4 regions of the Streptomyces sp. NPDC002776 genome follow, and region 3 is predicted to be linked to each of the others. Evidence: riboswitches for the same ligand, from Rfam matches in the RefSeq annotation. Region 3 holds a riboswitch; each other region holds the start of a gene.
What was found. A riboswitch is a leader RNA that binds a small molecule or an ion and turns the genes downstream of it on or off. The one in region 3 is predicted to bind cyclic di-AMP.
Positions count from the first base shown of each region.

Region 1: another riboswitch for cyclic di-AMP. It lies ahead of ACWD11_RS22925 (C40 family peptidase); the one in region 3 lies ahead of ACWD11_RS03350 (transglycosylase SLT domain-containing protein).
Region 2: another riboswitch for cyclic di-AMP. It lies ahead of ACWD11_RS25805 (M23 family metallopeptidase); the one in region 3 lies ahead of ACWD11_RS03350 (transglycosylase SLT domain-containing protein).
Region 4: another riboswitch for cyclic di-AMP. It lies ahead of ACWD11_RS02345 (NlpC/P60 family protein); the one in region 3 lies ahead of ACWD11_RS03350 (transglycosylase SLT domain-containing protein).

Region 1 is NZ_JBSFVG010000011.1:166,282-169,900, reverse strand. It holds gene ACWD11_RS22935 (urease subunit beta) at 1-145, opposite strand, end outside; gene ACWD11_RS22930 (urease subunit gamma) at 156-458, opposite strand; cyclic di-AMP (ydaO/yuaA leader) riboswitch at 1,197-1,322, shown strand; gene ACWD11_RS22925 (C40 family peptidase) at 1,326-1,799, shown strand; gene ACWD11_RS22920 (ATP-binding protein) at 1,928-2,386, opposite strand; gene ACWD11_RS22915 (helix-turn-helix domain-containing protein) at 2,599-3,465, shown strand; gene ACWD11_RS22910 (DUF397 domain-containing protein) at 3,475-3,619, shown strand, end outside.
Region 2 is NZ_JBSFVG010000014.1:16,014-19,632, forward strand. It holds gene ACWD11_RS25800 (PrsW family glutamic-type intramembrane protease) at 1-864, shown strand, start outside; gene ACWD11_RS25805 (M23 family metallopeptidase) at 960-1,988, opposite strand; cyclic di-AMP (ydaO/yuaA leader) riboswitch at 2,000-2,156, opposite strand; gene ACWD11_RS25810 (PP2C family protein-serine/threonine phosphatase) at 2,387-3,484, opposite strand.
Region 3 is NZ_JBSFVG010000001.1:706,758-710,376, reverse strand. It holds gene fahA (fumarylacetoacetase) at 1-52, opposite strand, end outside; gene ACWD11_RS03355 (HAD family hydrolase) at 372-1,178, shown strand; gene ACWD11_RS03350 (transglycosylase SLT domain-containing protein) at 1,188-1,670, opposite strand; cyclic di-AMP (ydaO/yuaA leader) riboswitch at 1,674-1,857, opposite strand; gene ACWD11_RS03345 (polyprenyl synthetase family protein) at 2,407-3,417, shown strand.
Region 4 is NZ_JBSFVG010000001.1:516,093-519,711, reverse strand. It holds gene ACWD11_RS02350 (tellurite resistance/C4-dicarboxylate transporter family protein) at 1-246, opposite strand, end outside; gene ACWD11_RS02345 (NlpC/P60 family protein) at 346-1,536, opposite strand; cyclic di-AMP (ydaO/yuaA leader) riboswitch at 1,544-1,697, opposite strand; gene pcrA (DNA helicase PcrA) at 2,049-3,619, shown strand, end outside.

The DNA.
Region 1 (3,619 bases), on a different contig from region 3:
GGCCGGGGTTGGCCTCGGCGAAGTGGTAGTGGGAGCCGACCTGGACGGGCCGGTCGGCGGCGTTCAGGACGGTCAGCCGGGTGACCTCGCGGCCCTCGTTGAACACGACGGGCTCGTCCGCGAACAGGATCTCTCCGGGAATCATCGCAGCCCCCTCAGACGATCGGTTCGTGGACGGTGACGAGCTTGGTGCCGTCCGGGAAGGTCGCCTCGACCTGGACGTCGTGGATCATCTCCGCGATGCCGTCCATGACGTCGTCCCGGGTGAGCAGCTTGCGTCCGGAGGCCATGAGCTCGGCGACCGTACGGCCGTCCCGCGCGCCTTCGAGGATGTGCGAGGTGATGAGGGCGACCGCCTCCGGGTGGTTGAGCCTGAGCCCGCGGGCCCGGCGCTTCTCGGCCACGTCGGCCGCCACATGGATCAGCAGTCTCTCTTGCTCGTGCGGGGTCAGTTGCACAGCCCACCTCACAGTCCTCGCTCCGGACCGTGCGGGGCCCGGTTGCCGCTGCCACGGGCAAAGTCCCTGGTGGCGTGGAGGGAGGCTAGTTGGACCGGGTTTCGGGCACGTTAACCGAGCTGTGACCCGTCAGGGGCCCAGGGCGCCGCCTCCGGAGCTGCCGGCCGGGCGGAAGCCGGTGGGGGGGCCGGGCGAGCGATCCGGCGGCCCGGACCGAGGAACTGACGCGCATTCGGGCCCCACGTCGGCGCGCGCACTGCGGGTGTTGGACGGCGAGCGCCGCACGGCTCGTGTCACGCTGCCGCCTCGCTCGGACAGTTGACGCAGGTGAGCCCGGTCCGGCCATTCGGCGATGGCGTCGAGGCGTCCGGACCGGAGTCGAAACGGACCAAAGGAGGTACCCCCTTTCGGCGTAGTCGTGTCTCCTGCCGTGGGCCCGTCAGGGTTGCGCAACGAGGCTAGGCCCTCACCCGAAAGAGACGTTCCGGTGCTGGTCCGGGCATCCTCCGTAGCCTCGACGCTGGTTCGAACGGAGCAGTGTCCACCCGAACGGGTGAGTGGTGAGTAACGCCACAAATCCCCGGTTCCGTTGGGATTTTCGGACATCCGTGAGCCAAGATCCCTGACTGACGACAAGCCCCCGCCACCACGGCGGGGCGATCCGGGCGGACGCCGAGTCCTGCCGCCGCCCGGATGACCGGTCGACAGGAGTGGATCGGCAGGAGTGGAGGACCCGAGCACGACGGGTCGCCGGCACGGATGTCCGTGCCGAGCAGCCCTTGGGGTGAAGCCGCATCGCGGCCGGGCAACTTCGCCAGCCCGAATCCGACAGGTCATCCTTCACAGGCGGCTGACGAAGGGTTGCGCATGACTGCGCTCAATCGTGTCCCGTCGCTCATGGCCCGGGCCGGTACGGCTTCGGCTCTGACCATCGCCGCCGTGGGCGGTTCGCTCGTGGCCCCGGGCCTCTCCGCGGAAGCGGAGGCGGCTACGCCGGCGACGAAGGCACTCCAGGTCGCGGCCTCCAAGAAAGGCTCCCCGTACAAGTACGGCGCCACGGGCCCGTACCGCTTCGACTGCTCCGGGCTCACGCTCTACTCGTTCAAGAAGGCGGGCAAGAAGCTGCCTCGTACGGCGGCCCAGCAGTACAACAAGACACGCCACATCTCCGCCAAGAGCCGCAAGGCCGGCGACCTCGTGTTCTTCCACTCGGGGTCGAACGTCTACCACGTCGGCATCTACGCCGGGAAGGGGAAGCTCTGGCACGCCCCGAAGACCGGGGATGTGGTGAGGCTGCAGAAGATCTGGACCAAGAGCGTCTGGTACGGCCGGGTGAGCTGACCGGCCGCCACCCGAAGGGCGGTGGCGCCCCTGACACGCCGCCGCCCTGACGGGTGCCCGAGTGACCGCCGCGAGGAGCCGGACCGCTCCCGGGGCGGTCAGCGCTGTACCGCCCGCAGGGGCGCTCGCTAGGGCTCCTGCTGACCGGCGGTGGTGACCGGCTGGGCCGGTACGGTCCAGGGAAGTTCGATGGAGACCGTCTTGCCGCCCTCACGGGTCGGCCTGACTCTGAGTCGGCCGCCGCACTCGGCGGTCAGCCAGCGGATGATGACCAGACCGCGGCCGTTGTCCTGCTGGACAGCGGCCGGCAGTCGTTTGGGGAACCGCGGGTGGCTGTCGGTGACCCCGATGCGCAGGTGTTCGTCATGGCTCAGTTCGAGGTCCACCGTGAAGGTGGGTGACTGGCCGAGGGTGTGCTGTACGGCGTTGGTGGCGAGTTCGGAGACGATGAGCCGGATGGTGTCGGCCACGTCCGTCCCTGCGGGCAGTCCCCATTCCTCGAGAGTGCTGACCACATAGCCGCGGGCCGCGGAGACCGAGGCGGGATCGCTCGGCAGAGTGACGGATGCTTCCAGATGGTCTGCCATGGCGGCGTCGTCCCTTTCCCACGGGACCGCGGTCCGACACGGAGCGGATGGTTCGAGTACGGTCCCGGACTGGTGCTTCCTCGCCAGACTGCCATTACCGCGCCGGTCACGGTGGCGATCCACCAAGATATGCATATATCTGTCGCTCGATGCGGTGAACTCTGCGACGCGAGAGCGTATTTGGGCGGCCCGGTTGAAGTAAGGAGTAGCGCATGCAGCACGGTCCCGCGGTACGCCGCCGGAAGCTGGGCGCCGAACTGCGTGCGTTGCGCGCCGGTGCGGGGCTCACCAGTGGTGAGGCGGCGCGGCTGGTGGGCTGGCACCAGTCGAAGGTCAGCCGGATCGAGACCGGCGCCAGCGGGGTGAAACCGGCCGATGTGCGGTTACTGCTGGACGCCTACGCCGTCGCCGACTCCCAACTACGGGAGTTGCTGCTGGTATTGGCGGGCTCCGACGACGGCGCGGGCCGGCACCACTGGTGGCACGCCTACCGCGGGGTGCTGCCGCCGACCTACCGGGACTTCATCAGCCTGGAGTCCCAGGCGAGCGCGTTGCGCACGCTGGAGACCTCCGTGGTGCCGGGGCTGCTCCAGACGCCCGAGTACGCCCGGGAGGTGACCCGGGCCGCGGTAGGCGGCCTGGACGACACGGACGAGCGCCTCGACACGCTGGTGGAAGTGCGGCTGGCCCGGCAGGACGTGCTGCGCGGCGAGCCGCCGCTGGAGCTGAGCGCGGTGCTCGACGAGGCGGTGCTGCACCGGGAGATCGGCGGCCCCGGGGTGATGGCCCGGCAGCTGTGGCAGCTGGTGGAGGCGGGACGCCTGCCACAAGTGCGGCTGCAGGTACTGCCGTTCACGGCCGGGGCGCACATCGGAGTCACCGGGCCTTTCGTTATTTTCTCATTTTCGCGCACTTCTGATCTGGACGTGGTTGTTCTCGACCACTTGACGAGTAGCCTCTACCTCGAACGGAAAGAAGACCTCCAGGCGTACACGGAGGCCTTCACCACCCTTCAGATCCACGCCCTTTCGCCCGAGGAATCGCTGGATTACATCGCCGGGCTAGCTGACGGCGCGTAAGGAGGCACCATGACTGCACTGCCTCGGAACGTACCTTCCAGTACCGAACTGCACGACGTGCAATGGCTGCGCAGCAGTTACAGCACGGGTGCGAACAACTGCGTGGAGACCGCTCGGCCGCTGACCGGCCCCTGCGCCGGACTGTTCGCCGTAC
Region 2 (3,619 bases), on a different contig from region 3:
CTGGTCGACGGGGTGGTGATAGCGGGGGTCACCGCCACCGGCTTCGCGTTCACCGAGAACATCCTCTATCTCGGCACCGCCTTCGGCACCGACCAGATCACCGGCGGCAGCGGCATCGCCTCCGTGACGGCGGCGACCTTCTTCGTGCGCATCGTCATGTCGCCCTTCGCGCACCCTCTCTTCACGGTCCTCACCGGCATCGGCTTCGGTGTCGCCGCGCTCTCCGGCGACCGCCGGCGCCGACTGCGGGCCCTGCTGCCGCTGGCCGGGCTGCTGCTCGCGATGGGCCTGCACGCGATGTGGAACGGTTCCTCGGTCTTCGGCCCGTACGGCTTCTTCGCCGTGTACGGGGCGATCATGGTCCCCGCGTTCGGGCTGCTGACCTGGCTGGTCATCTGGACCCGGCAGCGCGAGCTGCGCACCGTGCGGGAGGAACTGCCCGCCTACGCCGTCGCCGGCTGGCTCACCCCGGGCGAGCCCTTCGCGCTCGCCTCCATGCGGGCCCGGCGCCTGGCCCGGCAGTACGCCCGCCGCCGCGCCGGGAGGCAGGCGGCACGGGAGGTGGCGCGGTACGAGGCGTACGCGACCTCGCTGGCGTTCCTGCGCCACCGGGGGCGCCGGGGCCGCGCGGGCGCCGACTTCGTCGTACGGGAGCAGGAGCTGCTGCGGGAGCTGTGGCGCCGCCGGGAGGTCGCCCGCCCGGCCCTGGACCACGCGGCCCGCGCCATCGCCCCGCCGGTGCCGGTGGTGGCGGCACCCTGGCCGATGTACGGCGTCTACGGCTACCCGGCGCAGCCGACGTACCAGCCCTTTCCGGCGTACCCGGCGGGCCCGTACCCCGCGTACAACCCGTACCGGTCGTGAGGGCCGCCGTCGCAAGTACCGCGGACACCAAAAACCGGCAGCCCTGACGTCGGGGGGACGTCGTCAGGACCGCCGGGGTTCTGGCGAGGGCTGGGTCAGGGGTTGAGGCCCTTGCTGCGCAGCCAGGCGAGCGGGTCGATGCCGGAGGAGGAGCCCTCGGGGTGGACCTCCATGTGGAGGTGGGCACCGGTGACGTTGCCGGTCGCGCCCACGCGGCCGATGACGTCGCCCGTGGCGACCTTCTGCCCGACGCTGACGCTGATCGAGGACTGGTGGGCGTACCAGATCTCGGTGCCGTCCTCCAGGGTGAGCACGGTCTTGTAGCCGTAGGAGCCGTCGTACCCGGCGTAGGTGATCGTGCCGGTGTGCACCGCCTTGAGCAGCGTGCCCGTGGGAGCGGCGAAGTCGGCGCCGGTGTGGTAGCCGGAGGACCACAGCGCGCCGGCCTGACCGTAGGTCGAGGTGATGGTGTACGAGGAGGTCGGCAGCGCGAACTGCTTGGCGAGGGCGGCAAGGCGCTCGGCCTCGGCCTTCTCGCGGGCTTCCTCCTCGGCCTTGGCCTTGGCGGCGGCGGCCTTGGCCTTCGCCTCCTTCTCGGCCTCGGCCAGGGCTTCCGCGGCGGCCTTCTCGGCGGCAGCGGCGGCGGCCTCGGCGGCCTTGGTGTCGACCTGCTCCTGCTGCTGCTCGGCCTGGGCCATGATCCGGGCGCGCAGCGCCTCACCGGCGTCCGCGGCACCCTGCCCGGTGTCCGTGGTGGTCATGCCGACGGTGCTGAGCGGGGTGGCCGAGGTCTCGGGGATCTGCTCCGCCGAGTCGTCGGAGATCAGCGGCAGGTCGGGCATGGTGATCGCGACCGGCGGCTTGCCGGACTGGGCGCTGGCCATGCCGCCCGCGCCGACGGCGGCTATGACACCGACGCCGAGCACCGTGGAGCTACGGGCGAGTCCGCCGCCGCGCTGCTTGGCGACGCGGTGCCGTCCGCGTACCGGGCGAATGGATTCCGCGGTGGGGTTCCATTCCTCCCAGGGGCCCTCGTCGGTGCGGTGGCTGCCGTAGGAGAAGGCCTCGTCACTGCGCTGGCTCGGCACGAACGGGGCCTCGGGGGCAGGCCGGTTTGACGCCACGTGGGCGTGCTCCTTTCCTTCCTTCTCGCCTACCGGGTTAGCTGACGGGTTCGGAGCAGGAAGGTCTCCTACGCGCGTATATCTGCCGTTTCTGCGCGGCTGATTACGCCCGATTCACCCCAATGAGTGGTTCCCCGGTTCCCTTGCGGGATTCGGCGCGTGCGCACGGAGCCGCCTCTTGTGACGGCTGGGACGACCGCGCTGCGTTATCGAACGTTAATAGACACGGGCCGCGGATTCCAAGCTGTTCCTCTTGATCGTTAACGACTCCGGCCTGGACTTTCAGGTCACTAGGGCGCCAAAACGGGCGACTTGACCAAGCCTCATGCGTCACACACGTATTGACGGTGCGTCAGTTGTTATGCGGAGGGCTCCCATCCGATCACCGCCCGTGACGATCAGGGTCGGCGCACCGCGAGCAGCGCCATGTCGTCCGCCATCCCCCCTCCGCAGTGCTCGCGCACCTCCTCGGCGAGGGCGCGGATCAGGGCACCGGGGTCGCGGAAGACGCGCCCGGACAAACGACGTTCGGGGTCGAAGAAGACGCCCTGCGCGTCGCGGGCCTCCGAGAGGCCGTCGGTGTGCAGGAGCAGGGTGGTGCCGGGAGGGAAGGGGGCCTCGTCGGCGCGGTCGGGCCAGTCACCGAGGTCGCTCATGCCCAGCGGGAGGGCGGGCTCACGGGCACGCAGCGGGCGCACGGTGCCGTCGGGGTGGAGCAGCAGCGGGGGCGGGTGGCCGCGGTTGACGACGCGCACGGGCCCCTCCCCGTGCGGGAGTTCGGCGAGCACGGCGGTCGTGAACCCCTCGACGGCGTCGATCCCGTCGCGCCGCGCGCCCTCCCGGGCCAGCGCCCGCTCCAGCCGCCGCGCGACCGCCTCCAGGCTCGGCTCCTGCTCGGCCGCTTCCCGGAACGCCCCGATGACGACGGCGACGGCGGCGACGGCCCCCATCCCCTTGCCGCGCACATCGCCGACGACGACCCGGACGCCGTACGCGCTGTCCTGCACCGCGTACAGATCGCCGCCGATGTAGGCGTCGGCCTGCGCCGCCTCGTAGCAGGCGGCGATGTCGTAGCCGCCGATCCGCTCCAGGGGTTCGGGCAGGACGGCGCGCTGGGTGGCCACGGCGATCTCGCGCTGGGTGGCGAGCCGCAGATCGCCGCGGCGCACGACGCGGTTGAGGACGACGGCCAGGACGGCGACGGTGACCACGGTGACCACCTCGGTGACCGTGTCCGGGTCCATGCCGAAGCCCAGCCGGATGTGGACGGCGTAGGCGGCGATCAGGGACACGGCCCCGACGGCGATTGTGCCGCTGAGCGCGTAGAACGGGGCGGCCACCAGCGGGGCGGCGGTGAAGAAGGGGATCGCGGTGAAGCCCTGGGGGGTGATGAAGTCGTAGAGGACACCGCCCGCGATCAGCAGCAGCGGGAGCAGGCGGACGAAGGTGCCTGCGGACGACGGGTGCCGGGTCCCGTCCACGCCTGAAGCCCGCACTGCCCGCCTCCCGCCACGTCCGCCGTCCCTCCAGGTTTCCCGGAGCGGCGGCGGGCGGCGAACGGTGTGGGCCGAGTGGATGAGGCGGGGAAACGCACCAGTGGAAAAACACCCAGGGCCGGAACCAATGGTTCC
Region 3 (3,619 bases):
GAAGGTTGTGCGGGCCGAAGGGGTCGCCCTCGGGGACATCAAAGGGGGGCATGGGTGCTGCCTCACTCTCGTGCGTGCCACGGGTCCGTGTCGTCGCCGCACACGTTACGGGTGGGGCACCCGTCTTGGGCAGTGCACAAGGGAGCGGGACGATCAGTTCCCGAGGTGCGCCGGGCCTGCTGGCGGCCGTGTCGCGCGGTCCTCGCTCCGCCCCGTCCTGCCCTCCGCCCCGTGCGTCACGGCAGTGCCCTCATGTCACCAGCAACGGGTGAGGACAAGGGAGTTGGAGGGGGCGCGTGGGGCGCAGGGGGGCGCCGGGGTCGTCCGGTTCGCGCTGAGTCGTGGGGGCGTCCTGTCCGTATTCTCTGATCATGGCCGCACCCATCGCATATTCACTCATCGCCACCGACCTGGACGGGACCCTCCTGCGAGGCGACGACACGCTCTCCGACCGGTCGCTGGCCGCACTCGCGCGGGTGGCGGAGGCGGGGGCCCGGCACCTGGTGGTGACCGGCCGGCCGGCGCCCAGGGTGCGGCCGCTCCTGGACGACCTGGGCAGCGAGGGGCTCGCGGTGTGCGGGCAGGGTGCGCAGGTGTACGACGCCGGCGCGGGCCGTCTGCTCTGGTCCGTCACCCTGGACCAGGAGCTGGCCGAGACCGCGCTCGGCAAGATCGAGGCCGAGGTGGGACAGGTGTACGCGGCGGTCGACCAGGACGGCGTCGACGGGCTCACCCTGATCGAGCCCGGGTACCTGATGCCGCACCCCACCTTGCCCGCGGTGCGCGTCGGCCGGCGTGACGACCTGTGGGGCGCGCCGATCAGCAAGGTGCTGCTGCGCCATCCCGAGCTGTCCGACGACCAGTTGGCGGCGACGGCGCGTTCGGTGGTGGGTTCGCTGGCGACGGTCACCATGTCGGGGCCCGGGACCGTCGAACTTCAGCCATGCGGCATCACCAAGGCGACCGGGCTCGCCCTGGCCGCGGATCACCTGGGCCTCGGCCCGGAGGGGACGATCGCCTTCGGTGACATGCCCAACGACATCCCGATGTTCGACTGGGCGGCCCACGGCGTGGCGATGGCCAACGCCCATCCCGAACTCAGGGCGGTCGCCGACGAGATCACCCTGTCGAACGAGGACGACGGCATCGCCGTCGTCCTCGAACGACTCTTCCGGTGACGGGCCCGGTCAGTACGCCCCGAAGACGTTGTCGATCGAGCCGTACCGCTGCGCCGCGTAGTTGCAGGCGGCGGTGATGTTGGCGACCGGGTCGTAGGGGTCCCACGAGGTGCCGGACACGTGGTACGCCTGGAAGGTCGGGTCGATCACCTGGAGCAGGCCCTTGGAGGGGGTGCCGGCGGCGGCGTTGGAGTCCCAGTTGTTGATCGCGTACTGGTTGCCCGAGGACTCCCGGATGATGTTGCGGTAGATGCCGTTGTAGCTGCCGGGGATCCCCTTCTGGGCCATGACCTGGAGGGACGCGCGGATCCAGCCGTCCAGGTTGTTGGCGTACCCCAGCGAGGCGGCGGTGGTGACGGTCGGGGTGGCCGCGGCGGCGGTGGTCGCCCCGAGGAGCGGCAGCGCGAGTACGGCGGCTCCGGTGCCGAGGACGGCGAGCTTGCGGGCGACCCGGCTGGTGCGGGCAGGACGGTGCTGAGCGGCAGCAGGCATGACGAAGTTCCTCTCCGGCGCCTGCGAGGTGAGCTGTCGGGTTCGGGCGGGAGCTGCCCGGCCGCGCACCGCGAAGGGCGCGCGACTTCACCCCGAGCCGCACCGGCGCGTCCGAAGACGTGCCGGGTCGGCGACTTACCTGGTTCCCCCGCTCCTGCCATACGAAGAATCTCGGTGGAGCCGGACGGCGGCAGGATTAGGCGTCCGCCCGACAGGCCGGGAACGTATGCGAGAGCACATGTCCGAAACAAGTAGCGGATTCACATATCCAGGGTTTTGATCTTCGTTCACAGGGTGCGTGGTGGGTGCATCTTTGCGAGTGCCAAGTCTCAACTGGCCGCTGGGGAAGGGGTGTCGGGGGAAGTCCGAGAGGCGCCTGCGGACTCGGGGGCGTGAGTCACATCACGCGTGATCACAAGTCGCGCCAAATCTGGCAATCAACCTAAAAGGCGCAGGGCACGTGCAGCATGGTTCCGTCCGCGAGGGGGATACGGACATCCGTGCGGGTTGTCTCTTCGGCTCGAGACACGCTCCACCGCTTCCACGTAAGTCGATCTATATCCGTTCTTATCAGGTGATCAAAAACATAACCACCGTGATCCGATACCGCCCGTCGTGGACGGGTGGGCGGCAGCGGTGATCGAAACGTGACCGGATACGCTGACTTGAGTGAAGGCAGCGACCTATCGACAAACCGCGTAATCGCCAGTAGACACCAGCAGACAGGAGACCCCTCGTGACCGTCGTCGGGCCGTTCGGGCTGAGCGTGCGGGACCAGGCTCTGGAAGCCGATGTCCAGGCCGGATTGGCGGCTGTCGAGGAGGGACTGCTCGAGGCCACCAAGAGCGAGGTCCCCTTCATCACGGGCGCAGCCCAGCATCTGGTGCGCGCGGGCGGGAAGCGGTTCAGGCCGCTGCTCGTGATGCTCAGCGCGCAGTTCGGGGACCGCCACGCGCCGGGGATCGTACCGTCGGCCGTGGTGGTGGAGCTGACCCACCTGGCGACGCTGTACCACGACGACGTGATGGACGAGGCCGAGGTCAGGCGCGGGGTGCCGAGCGCCAACACCCGCTGGGGGAACTCGGTCGCGGTCCTCACCGGTGACTTCCTCTTCGCCCGCGCCTCGCACATCCTCGCCGACCTCGGCCCGGAGGCCGTCCGGGTCCAGGCCGAGGCGTTCGAGCGGCTGGTCACCGGGCAGATCCTGGAGACGGCGGGACCGCAGGACGGGCGCGACCCGGTCGAGCACTACCTCGATGTGCTGGCCGGGAAGACCGGCTCGCTGGTGGCGGTGTCGTGCCGCTTCGGCGCGATGATGTCGGGCGCCGACGAGACGGTGGTGGACGTGCTCACCCAGTACGGCGAGCGGCTGGGGGTCGCGTTCCAGCTGGCCGACGACGTCCTGGACATCGCTTCCGACTCCCGCGAGTCCGGCAAGACGCCGGGTACGGATCTCCGGGAGGGGATCGCGACCCTGCCCGTGCTGCGGCTGCGGGAGCGGGCGCAGCGGCTGGGGCTCGCGGAGGACATCGCGCTCTGCGAGCTGCTGGACTCCGACCTGACCGACGATGTGCGGCACGCCGAGGCGCTGGCCGCGCTGCGGGCGCACCCGGCTCTGGAGCAGGCCCGCCGGGACACCGTGCGGTACGCCCAGGACGCGCGGGCCTCGCTGGCGCCCCTGCCCGAGTGCGACGCCAAGGCCGCGCTGATGGAGCTGTGCGACGCGGTGGTGCACCGCGCGGGTTAGCGGCGCGGCCCCCTTCCGGGCCACCGGCGAAACGGCGGCGCCTCCCCCGACCCCTACGGGTCGGGGGAGGCGCCGCCCTCTTGTGTCATACCGCAGGTGTACACCGAGTTGAGCCCGCGGTCTGACGCTTCGCGGCCGCCGATTTGGTCAGATGGTCACAACGGAAAACACCACTCCTCACCGATTCGGGTGAGAATGGCGG
Region 4 (3,619 bases), 190 kb from region 3:
CGCGGCGGGGGTGCCGGCCTCCTCCCGCCAGCGCCGCGGCTGCCGCAGCAGCCGTACGACGAAGTCCCCGGCCAGGCCCAGCCAGGCCGTGCAGCCCACCGCCAGGGCGATCAGGGAGAGGATCTCGTGCCCGGTGAGGTGCAGGCCGACCGACACGATGCCGGTCGCCATCACCGCCGCCCCGGCCGCCGGAGGACGCAGCGCCCACCAGGCGCGAAGTGAGCGGAGCGCGAGGGAGCCGGACATGCGCCGATGCTAAGGAGCGCGGCGCGGCCGGCGAGGGGGCACGCGCGCGTGGGCGGGGAAACGGGGCACCGAATCACCCCCGCGCGCGTGCCGCGTCGATCAGGCCGGCCGGACCACGCTGTGGATCGAGCCCTCGCCGTCGTAGTAGACCGACTCCTCGCGGACGTACGTGCCGGGCTTCGGGGCGTGGATCATCATGCCGTTGCCGATGTAGATGCCCACGTGGGTTACGTCGTCGTAGAAGAAGACGAGGTCACCGGGGAGGGCGTTGGCGAGGGAGACCGTCGTGCCGGCCTCGACCTGGTCGTACGTGGTGCGCGGCAGGGAGATGCCCGCCGCGTTCCAGGCGGCCTGGGTCAGCCCCGAGCAGTCGTAGGAGTCGGGGCCCGTGGCGCCCCAGACGTACGGCTTGCCGATCTGCGCGCGGGCGAAGGCGATCGCCTTCTCGGCCTTCGTGGCGTAGGAGGAGTCCGCGGTGGCCTCGGAACCGGTGCTGCCGGTGGAGGTCTCCGTCGCACCGGAGGAGGGGCCGCTCTGCTGCTGGGCCGCCGCCTTTGCGGCCTCCTCGCGGCGCTGTTCCTCCGCCGCCTGCTGATCGGCCAGCTCGGCGGCCTTGCGCGCGGCCTCCTCCTGGCGCTTGCGCTCGATCGCGGCGAGCCGCGCCTTCTCCTCCGCCGTCAGCTGCGACAGCAGCTCCCGCGCGTCGGCGAGCTTCTTCTGGACCGTGGACTTGGCGGTCTTCAGATCGGTCTGCGACTCGTTCAGCGTTTGGAGGCTCTCGGTGGCCTCCTTGCGCTTCTTCATCGTCGCCGACTGCTCGGTGATGTAGTCGTCGACCGCTTCCTTCTGGCGGCCGGTCATCCGGCTCATCAGCTGGGTCTGGTCGAAGTAGTCCTGCGGGGTATCGGCGAGCAGGAAGGTCGCGGTGTCGGGGGCGGCGGCGCCGGTGCGGTACTGGGCGGCGGCGAAGGACCCGAGTTCCTCCCGCGCGTCGTTGAGCTTCTGGGTGCGCTCGGCGACGTCGTCGAGAAGGGTGTCGACCTGCTTGCGCTGCTTGGTGGTCCGCTCCTTGGCGGCGTTGTACTTCTCGGTCGCCGTCTCCGCCTGCCGGTAGAGGTCGTCGACCTTCTTCTCGACCTCTTCGAGGCTCGGCTTGTCGTCCGTGGCCGGGTTGGCGTTGGCCGTCTGGGACAGCAGGGCCACGGAGGTGAGGGCGGCCGTGGCAAGGGCGGGGGTCCGTATGCCTGCTACGCGCGTACCCGCGGGACGCGACTTGCGGTGCGACGCCAAGGGAGGCGACTCCTTCCAATGGTCCGCCTACCGAGTTAGCTGTCGGGTTCGGGCGGGTGGTTAGGAAGGGTTGCCCTACGACCGTGTCCCGTGCGGGAGTCGGGTCGATTCACCCCAATGTCGGTGGGTCCCCGGCTCGGCTGCCTGGGCGGCAGCGGACTCGGCGGAGGCCGCGCGGCCCGGCGAGGTTCGCCGGTGGGGGTCGTACGGCCTGTGCGGCACGGTAGCCAACTCGTGTGGCGCCTGTGAAGGTTGATGGGTGATATGCCCGATACATTTTCGTGACCTTGGGTCAGGGCATCGGCCGTCGTGATCGATCTGGCCGGATCTGCGGCGACCTGTCCGTCGGCCGGCTCCCGTCCGACGCTGTGACCAAGGTCTCCGCCGCAGGTGTACGGGGGTGAAGGCCCCCTGCCCGGCGGGCGTGACGCGACGATCCCCGGCCGCCGATCCGGGGGATGTTCTCAGGGCGGCGGCGGGCTGTCAGTGGGGAGCCCTAGACTCGGAGAGCGATGAGCAGCCTCTTTGACGACAGCTTCCTGGCGGACCTCCAGGCCCCTCGGGCCCATGCGGAGGAACCCCCGCCGCCGCCCGAGGACGATCACGCTCCGGAGTCGGTTCCGGACGATCTGTTCGGCGGGAAGTTCGACGTGCCCCCGGACCGGGACGCCTACTACCGCGACGGCGCCCCGCGCCCGGCCCTCGACGCGGCCGCGCTCATCGAGGGGCTGAACGAGAACCAGCGCGCGGCCGTCGTGCACTCCGGCACCCCGCTGCTCATCGTGGCCGGCGCGGGCTCCGGCAAGACGCGCGTGCTCACCCACCGCATCGCCCATCTGCTCGCCGCGCGGAACGTGCACCCCGGGCAGATCCTCGCGATCACCTTCACCAACAAGGCCGCGGGCGAGATGAAGGAGCGCGTGGAGCAGCTCGTCGGCCCGCGGGCGAACGCGATGTGGGTGATGACCTTCCACAGCGCGTGCGTGCGGATCCTGCGGCGCGAGTCGAAGAAGCTCGGCTTCACCTCCTCCTTCTCGATCTACGACGCCGCCGACTCCAAGCGCCTGATGGCCCTGGTCTGCCGTGACCTGGACCTCGACCCCAAGCGCTTCCCGCCGAAGTCCTTCAGCGCCAAGATCTCGAACCTGAAGAACGAGCTGATCGACGAGGAGGACTTCGCCGCCCAGGCCTCCGACGGCTTCGAGAAGACCCTCGCCCAGGCCTACGCGCTCTATCAGTCCCGCCTGCGCGAGGCGAACGCGCTGGACTTCGACGACCTGATCATGACGACGGTCCATCTGCTGCGCGCCTTCCCGGACGTCGCCGAGCACTACCGCCGCCGCTTCCGGCACGTCCTCGTCGACGAGTACCAGGACACCAACCACGCCCAGTACGCGCTCGTGCGCGAGCTGGTGGGCACCGCCGAGCACCCCGTCGACGTACCGCCCGGCGAGGACGACCTGCAGCCCGCCGAACTCTGCGTCGTCGGTGACGCCGACCAGTCGATCTACGCCTTCCGCGGCGCGACCATCCGCAACATCCTCCAGTTCGAGGAGGACTACCCGGACGCGACGACGATCCTGCTGGAGCAGAACTACCGCTCCACCCAGACGATCCTCACCGCCGCCAACGCCGTCATCGAGCGCAACGAATCCCGCCGCCCCAAGAACCTGTGGACCAACGCGGGCGCGGGCGCGCGCATCACCGGCTATGTCGCCGACACCGAGCACGACGAGGCGCAGTTCGTCGCCGACGAGATAGACCGCCTCACCGACGCGGGCGACGCGAAGGCCGGCGACGTCGCCGTCTTCTACCGCACCAACGCCCAGTCGCGCGTCTTCGAAGAGGTCTTCATCCGCGTCGGCCTGCCCTACAAGGTCGTCGGCGGCGTCCGCTTCTACGAGCGCAAGGAGGTCCGGGACGTCCTGGCCTACCTGCGCGTGCTCGCCAACCCCGAGGACTCGGTCCCGCTGCGGCGCATCCTCAATGTCCCCAAGCGCGGCATCGGCGACCGCGCCGAGGCGATGATCGACGCCCTCTCCCAGCGCGAGAAGATCAGCTTCCCGCAGGCGCTCAAGCGCGT